2 regions of the uncultured Zoogloea sp. genome follow, and region 1 is predicted to be linked to the other one. Evidence: predicted binding sites of a transcription regulator. Region 1 holds the regulator's gene; the other holds the start of a gene.
What was found. Region 1 encodes HrcA, which represses chaperone genes, less so after heat shock. Its sites were predicted from a motif close to TNTTAGCACTCNNNGNCNNNGAGTGCTAANA; they were not measured.
Positions count from the first base shown of each region.

Region 2: rpoH (RNA polymerase sigma factor RpoH) is a predicted target of HrcA. The motif match lies at 2,075-2,105, and genes of this name have one in related genera.

Region 1 covers NZ_CALAYQ010000081.1:62,265-66,444, forward strand. The annotation lists gene recN (DNA repair protein RecN) at 1-1,071, opposite strand, end outside; gene Q0672_RS10755 (NAD kinase) at 1,101-1,985, opposite strand; gene hrcA (heat-inducible transcriptional repressor HrcA) at 2,077-3,105, shown strand; gene hemH (ferrochelatase) at 3,122-4,180, shown strand, end outside.
Region 2 covers NZ_CALAYQ010000023.1:40,858-45,037, reverse strand. The annotation lists gene Q0672_RS02225 (DUF2244 domain-containing protein) at 1-325, opposite strand, end outside; gene Q0672_RS02220 (SCO family protein) at 465-1,064, shown strand; gene rpoH (RNA polymerase sigma factor RpoH) at 1,196-2,050, opposite strand; gene Q0672_RS02210 (YkgJ family cysteine cluster protein) at 2,293-2,820, shown strand; gene Q0672_RS02205 (hypothetical protein) at 2,912-3,109, shown strand; gene Q0672_RS02200 (ATP-dependent helicase) at 3,106-4,180, shown strand, end outside.

The DNA.
Region 1 (4,180 bases):
CAGGAAGGCGGACTTTGCCGCGGACTCTTCCCGAGCCAGGGCTTCGGGATCGGACTGGCGAACGAGCCGCTCCAGCCGCCCCACGCTTTCCAGCAGGACGTCCGGCAGACCTTCGGGAGCAACCCGATACTTGCGGGCCATGGCCGTGATCGCCTGGATGCGCTGGTCGATTTCGGCAAGGCGATCCGGATCGAGATCGAGCCGGTCGCGGTAGCGGCGCATGGCGTGGAGCGCTTCGTCAAGCTGGATGCTGGCGCTGCCGAGCAGCTCCTGCACGTCGGCAAGCTGGCCGTCGTGGGTCGCCATGTCGGCGACGCGGGACAGCAGGCGTTCGAGTTGGGAAAGCAGCGCGTACTCGCCGTCGGCGAGGCCATCAATGACTTCGGCGCTGCCTTCGATAAGGCCGGCTGCGTGGGCCAGCCGGGCCTGCTCCTGGTTGAGCTGGGCCCATTCGTCGGGCTCGAAGGCCAGCTCGCGCAGTTCTGCCACTTGCCAGCCGAGGAGTTCGCGCTCGCGCTCGGTGGAGGACGCGCCCTCCTCCGCTGCCTCCCGCGCCCGCCGCAGGGCCGACCATGCGCGGTGACGCTCGGCCACCTCGGCCGCCTGGGCGACAAGGCCACCGTGGGCATCGACGAGCGCCAGCTGGGCGTCGGGCCGCAGCAACGCGTGATGGGCGTGCTGCCCGTGGATGTCAGCCAGCCATTCGCCGGCCGTCCGCAGCTGCGCCAGCACCACCGGCGAGCCGTTGAGCCACGCCTTGGAGCGGCCGCCGCTTTCGATGACGCGGCGCATCAGCAGCACGCCTTCGTCGGCGTCGATCTCCTGCTCCGCCAACCAGGCCCGCAGCGGGCCGTCGGGCGGCAGGTCGAACTCGGCGACGATCTCGGCGCGCGCCTGACCGCTGCGCACCACGCCGGCCTCGGCCTTGCCACCGAGGGCGAGGCCAAGGGCATCCAGGAGGATCGACTTGCCCGCACCGGTCTCACCGGTAAGTGCACCGAAACCGGCCTCGAAGGCCAGTTCGAGCCGATCGACAATCACGAAATCGCGAATGGAAAGATGACGCAGCATGAAAAAACCGAGTGGGTGAAACCGGCAGGTCAGCCGTGACGGGGCGTCGAGCTCCAGTGCAGCTTTTCGCGAAGCATCGCAAAGTAGCTGTAGCCCGGGGGATGAAGCAGGCGCACGCGATGGGGCGAGCGGGTGATCCGCACGGTGTCGCCGGCGCGAGTGTCGTAGCGGCTCTGGCCGTCGAAGTGGACGCGGGAATCGTGGGGCGGCAGCAGCACGATCTCGATGCAGCAGTGATCGGGCAGCGTGATCGGCCGGGCCGTGAGCGCGTGGGGGCACATGGGCACCAGCGCGATGCCTTCGACGCTGGGGTGGAGGATCGGCCCGTTGGCCGACAACGCGTAGGCCGTCGAGCCGGTGGGCGTCGAGACGATCATGCCGTCGGAGCGCTGGGTGTAGACGAACTCGCCATCGACGCGCAGATCGAATTCGATCATCCGGCCCAGCTCGCCCTTGTTGACCACCACGTCGTTGAGGGCCACCGTGTGGAACACCCGCTGCCCGCCGCGCAGCACTTCCGCGTCGAGCAGGATGCGGGATTCTTCAGTGTAGCGACCCTGGAGGATCTCGCCGATCTTGTCGAGGGCGACCTCGCGGGAGATGTCGGTCAGAAAGCCCAGCCGGCCTTGATTGACGCCCGCCAGCGGCACGTTGTACGAAGCCAGGCGGCACGCGCTGTTGAGCAGGGTGCCGTCACCGCCGAGCACCACGGCCAGATCGGCCCGGGCGCCGATCTCGTCGTAGCTTGCGACCGTGAAACCCGCCGTGAGCCCCGTGGAACTCGCGGTTCCCTGCTCGATCAACACGGCAATGCCGAGGCCGCGCAAATAATTGGCCAGCCGAAGCACCGCCTCGGCCACTTCAGGGCTCTGATACTTGCCGATCAGTGCGATAGTCTTGAACTCGCAGGTCATGCATTGATTAAACCACATTCTGCAGCGTGCTCCTGCTTCTCATGAACGCAGGCCTTCTCTTAGAATCGCCGGGAACCCTCCATCTGCCGCCATGACCCGTCTCGACCAACGCTCGCAAATCCTCCTGAAGACCCTGGTGGAGCATTACATCGCCGAAGGCCAGCCCGTCGGGTCGCGGGCACTGTCGCGCTATTCGGGCCTGCAGCTGTCGCCGGCCACGGTGCGCAACGTGATGTCCGACCTGGAGGAGCTGGGCTTCATCACCAGCCCGCACACCTCTGCCGGGCGCATTCCCACGCCCCTCGGCTACCGCTTTTTTGTGGACAGCCTGCTCACGGTGCAGCCCATCGGCACCGGCCAGCTCCATGAACTCCAGGGTCAGATCCAGCCCGGCGAGCCCCAGCGCGTGCTCAATGCCGCGTCGCAGCTGCTGTCGGGCCTCACCCACTTCGCCGGCGTCGTCGTCTCGCCCAAGCAGGACGTGCCGAGGATCCGCCAGATCGAGTTCGTCAGTCTGTCCGACACCCGCATCCTGCTGATCCTCGTCACCAGCGCCGGCGATGTGCAGAACCGCATCCTTTTCACCAAGCGCGCGTACAGCCCGTCGGAGCTCGTCACCGCCGCCAATTACCTCAATCAGCACTTCGCGGGCCTCGCCTTCGACGAAATCCGCACCCGCATCCAGGACGAACTCAAGCAGCTGCGCACCGACATGACCGAGCTGATGAGCGCGGCCGTCGAGGCCGGCAGCGAGGCGCTGGAGGAAACCCGCAGCACCTACGTGATTTCCGGTGAGACCAACCTCCTGGATGCCGAGGATCTGTCGTCGAACATGGCCCGCCTGCGCGAGCTCTTCAAACTCTTCGAGCAGAAGACGGGGCTGATGCAGCTCCTCGACATCTCCAACCGCGCCCAGGGCGTGCAGATCTTCATTGGTGGCGAGAGCGGCCTCAGCCCGCTGGACGACTGCAGCGTCGTCACCGCTCCCTACGAGGTGGACGGCCAGCTGGTCGGCTCGGTCGGCGTGATCGGCCCCACCCGGATGGCCTACGAACGGGTGATCCCGATCGTGGACGTCACCGCCCGCCTCATCTCCAGTGCCCTTTCCGGGCAAAACTGAACCTGAAAGCTCCCCGATGACCCGATTCTGGCAAGCGCCAGCGCACACCCACGGCAAGGCGCCGCGTACCGGCATCCTGCTGGTCAATCTCGGCACCCCGACCGCCCCCACCGCAGCGGCCCTGCGCCCGTACCTGCGGCAGTTCCTGTCCGACCCGCGGGTCGTGGAGATCCCACGCCTCGTGTGGTGGCCGATCCTCCACGGCATCATCCTGCGCACCCGTCCAGCCAAATCCGCTGCCAAGTACGCCAGCGTGTGGACCGACGAAGGCTCCCCCCTCAAGGCCCACACCGAAAAGCAGGCCAAGCTGCTCAAGGGTTTCCTGGCCAACGCCGGCCAGCGGGATCTCGTCGTCGAATGGGCGATGCGCTACGGTCAGCCGTCGATCCGCAGCCAGCTCGACGCCATGCGCGCCGCCGGCTGCACCCACATCCTCGTGGTGCCGCTCTACCCCCAGTACGCCGCCAGCACCACCGCCACGGTGATCGACGAAGTGGCCGACTGCCTGCGCCACTGGCGCAACCTGCCGGAGATCCGCTACGTGCGCAGCTTTCCCGGCGAGCCCACCTACATCCAGGCCCTCGCCAATTCGGTGCGTGAACACTGGAAGCGCAATGGCGAACCCGACCGGCTGGTGCTGAGCTACCACGGCACCCCCAAGCGCTCGCTGGAGCTCGGCGATCCCTATCACTGCGAATGCCTGAAGACCGCCCGCCTGCTCGGCGAAGCCCTGGCGCTGCCGCCGGAGCGGCTGGTGGTGAGCTTCCAGTCGCGCGTCGGCAAGGCCGAGTGGCTGCAGCCCTACACCCAGCCCACCCTCGAGGCGATGGCGCAGGCAGGCGTCGGTTCTGTGGACGTGATGTGCCCCGGTTTCGTCTCGGACTGCCTGGAGACGCTGGAAGAGATCAACATGGAATGCCGCGAGGCCTTCCTGCACGCCGGCGGCAAGCGCTTCGGATACATCCCGTGCCTGAACGAACGCGACGACTGGATCGAGGCGCTGATGGCCGTGTGTGTGCGGGAAATGGGCTACTGGCTGAACGAGCCGCAACCGGATGCGGGCACGCTCGAACGC
Region 2 (4,180 bases), on a different contig from region 1:
GGGCCCAGCCGGCATGAAAGCTGTGGTGCGATTCGCAGCCCGGCAGATGGCGGGTGACGGTCAGGCGGTCGCCTTCGAGGCGGATCGATTCGAACGAGGCATCGCGGCGCGCAAGGGCACGCAGGGCGACGAAGAGAAGAAGGAGTTCAAGACCGGCAAAGGGCAGCACCAGCCACGCGCCGGCCAGCCAGAAACCGAGGCTGATGAGGATGCTCGCCGCCAGGATGAGGCCGATGAGGCCGCGGCGGACTGCTGGGGTGAGTGAGCGGTTCGGGCGCGCGATCCATTCACGCGCGCCCGCCGTCTCTCTTGTTGTTATAGCCATGGCGTCTCCTCCAGGCCCTGTCTGCGACTTTTTGACGCAGATCAAATTCTGGAGCCAGTGTAGCATCGTGCATCGTTTTTGCAGTGCACTTGAAAAACGCGCAAGCAGTTGAAACTTAAAGGGGTTTTAAATGATTTCGATGTTGCGCCGCACCATCGTGACGGGCCTGGCGCTTGGCCTGCTGGCGGCCTGCTCGCCGAAGGGGGATGGCGGGCCCGGCGCGGGCTTTGCAAGCACCGACATCACCGGCGCCCAGTATGGCCAGAGCCTCAAGCTCACCGACCACACCGGCACCGTCCGCACCCTGGCCGACTACAAGGGCAAGGTGGTGACGATCTTCTTCGGCTACACCCAATGTCCCGACGTGTGCCCCACCAATCTGGTGAACATGGCCGAGGTGATGCGCCAGCTCGGGCCGGATTCCGACAAGGTGCAGGTGCTGTTCGTCACCGTCGACCCGGAGCGCGACACGCAGGAACTGCTGGCCCAGTACGTGCCGGCCTTCGATGCGCGTTTCGTCGGCCTGTTCGGCGACGCAGCGACCACCGCCGCGGTGGCCAAGGATTTCAAGGTGTTCTATCAGAAGCAGGGCGACACGAGCGGCAAGGCCTACACCGTCGATCACTCCACCGGCACCTACGTGTTCGACCCCCAGGGCCGGCTGCGGCTCTACGTGAAGCACGGCGAAAAGCCCGAGGTGGTCGCTGGCGACATCCGCAAGCTGCTGGCGGGCAAGTAGCCCGACCCGAAATCTGTGCCTATCGGATTTTCAATCTGATCGATCTGTGCCTATACCGGCTCTTGCTGGGCGCGGCACAAAACAAAAGGGCGACCCGGAAGTCGCCCTTTTTGCTGTTGCCTGCGTCTGGATCAGGCCAGCGCCACCAGTTGGGTGCGCATCTTCTGCATCGCCTTGGCTTCGATCTGGCGGATGCGCTCGGCGGAAACGCCGTACTCGGCGGCCAGTTCGTGCAGGGTGGCGGCGTCGCCTTCGGCCAGCCAGCGGCGCTGGACGATGGTGCGGCTGCGGTCATCCAGCGCGGCCAAGGCCTCGTGTAGCCCGCTATCCTGCAGTCGGGCGTATTCGCGCTGGGCGATCACCTCGGACGGTTCGGCGTGGGGGTCGGCCAGGTAGGCGATGGGCGCGAAGCGCTCCTCTTCGTCTTCGGGGCCGGATTCGAGCGCCACGTCGCCACCGGACAGGCGGGTTTCCATCTCGCGCACTTCTTCGGGCTTGACCCCGAGCTGCTCGGCGATGGTGCGGACTTCCTCGCCCTGCAGGGTGCTGCTGCTCGCCTTCAGGCCGCGCAGGTTGAAGAACAGCTTGCGCTGGGCCTTGGTGGTGGCGATCTTGACCAGCCGCCAGTTCTTGACGATGTATTCGTGGATCTCGGCCTTGATCCAGTGGATCGCGAACGAAACCAGCCGCACGCCGCGGTCCGGGTCGAAGCGCTTCACGGCCTTCATCAGGCCGACGTTGCCTTCCTGGATGAGATCGGCGTGGGGCAGGCCGTAGCCGAGGTAACCCCGGGCAATGGCAACCACCAGCCGCAAGTGGGACATGACCAGCTTGCGCGCCGCATCCAGATCCTCGTTCTCCCGGAAGCTGTGGGCGAGGTCGGATTCTTCCTTCTCGGTCAGCAGCGGGATGCGATTCACGCTCTGGATGTATTGATCCAGGCTGCCAACCGCGGACGGGACGGGAAACGACAAGGTATGGGACATCAGTAACAACCTCCTTCACCCAGATGTTAGCACTCCCTGCCTGTGAGTGCTAAGGGGGCGATTGGTTCCGCGGCAGGGGATTTTCCATACCGCACGGGCGACGCCCGCGCCCGTTGTTTACGGCCGCTGCGGGGCGGACTGCATGCCGCGGTGGTGCTTCGCCCGCTGGCCCGCCGCGGCCCGCGCTGTTATCTTCCCGTCGCTACCGAAGGCGCCGCCCGCGCCAGCCCCGAGGACGAACCGTGCACCCCACCGCCGCACTCATCCAGCTTCACGACGACATCGACCAGCGGGTCGGAATGATCCGCGCCGGGCAACCCGACTGGCTGTGCGCCAAGGGCTGCGACACCTGCTGCCGGCGCCTCGCCAGCGTGCCCACCCTCACCGCCGCCGAATGGACGCTGCTGCGGGACGGGCTGGCCGCGCTGCCGCCCGCCCAGCTGGATGAGATCCGCCGCCGCGTGGCCGCGCTGGCCGATGCCGCGGTGCGTCCGGTGGTCTGCCCGATGCTGGATGAGGCCAGCGGCGCCTGCCCGGTGTATCTCAGCCGCCCGGTGGCCTGCCGCACCTACGGCTTCTACATCGAGCGCGACAAGGGCCTGTACTGCCGCGACATCGAGGCGCAGGAAGCCGCTGGCGAACTGGCCGGAGTGGTGTGGGGCAACCACGAGGCCGTGGACCGCCGGCTCGCCGCCCTGGGCGAAACCCGCCCGCTGACCGACTGGTTTGCCGGCTGGACCGACGATCCACCTGCTCGCGGCGCGCCCTGACGGGATTTGCGCGGGTGGCTGCACGCAGAACTTGAAATCCGGCATTGACTGTATATTATTACAGCTTAAAGAGGGTTTCAAAGGTTTCACCATGCCGCGCTTCATCTGCCCCCATTGCCATAGCCCGGTCGATCCCGCATCGATGGATTTCGCCACCGGCCCCGGCGCCTATTACCGCGTCTGCCCGGTGTGCGACGAAGCCGTGCTGGTGTCCCTCGCTGCCGGCCTCCACGCCGCCGAGCCCGAGCCTGCCGCCAACAGTGCGCCCGAGCCGGAGCTCGCCCGATGAGCGACGCCGCCACGGCCGAGCTGCCCGCCTACCTCGCCAGCCTCAACGATGCCCAGCGCGCAGCGGCCCTCCACGGCGCCGGTGAGGCCGCGCCGGGGCCGCTGCTCATCATCGCCGGGGCGGGCTCGGGCAAGACCAACACCCTGGCCCACCGGGTCGCCCATCTGCTCGCCCAGGGCGCCGACCCGGCGCAGATTCTGCTGCTCACCTTCTCGCGCCGGGCGGCCGACGAGATGATCCGCCGTGTCCAGCGCATCGCCGCCCAGGTCTCACCGCGCCATGCCCGGCTGGCCCAGGGCGGCTTTCCGTGGGCCGGCACCTTCCACAGCGTGGGCGCGCGCCTGCTGCGGGAGTTCGCCGGGCGCATCGGGCTTGACCCCGGCTTCACCATCCACGATCGGGAAGATTCCGGCGACCTGATGAACCTCGTCCGCCACGAGCTGGGCTGCTCGGCCAAGCACAAGCGCTTTCCCCTCAAGGGCACCTGCCTTGCCATCTATTCGGCGGCGGTCAACACCCAGGCGCCCCTGGCCGAGGTGCTGCAGTCGAGCTTTCCGTGGTGTGCCGAATGGGAGACTGAGCTCAAGCCCCTGTTCCTCGCCTACGTCGAGGCCAAGCAGGCCCAGCAGGTGCTCGACTACGACGACCTGCTGCTCTATTGGGCGCAGATGGTGGCGGTGCCCGAGCTGGCCGATGAGGTGGGCGGGCGCTTCAGCCACATCCTGGTGGATGAGTTCCAGGACACCAACCGCCTGCAGGCCGGGCTGCTCCAGGCCATGAAGCCCGACGGCCGCGGCCTTACCGTGGTGGGCGACGACGCCCAGTCGATCTACAGCTTCCGCGGCGCCACGGTGCGCAACATCCTCGAGTTTCCCGATCAGTTCGATCCGCCCGCCCGGCGCGTCACGCTGGATCGCAACTACCGCTCCACCCAGTCCATCCTGGCCGCCGCCAACGACGTGATCGCCCAGGCCAAGGAGCGTTTCAGCAAGGATCTGTGGAGCGATCGCACGTCGGGCGAAAAGCCACGGCTGGTGTCGGTGCGCGACGAGGCCGACCAGGCCGCCTACG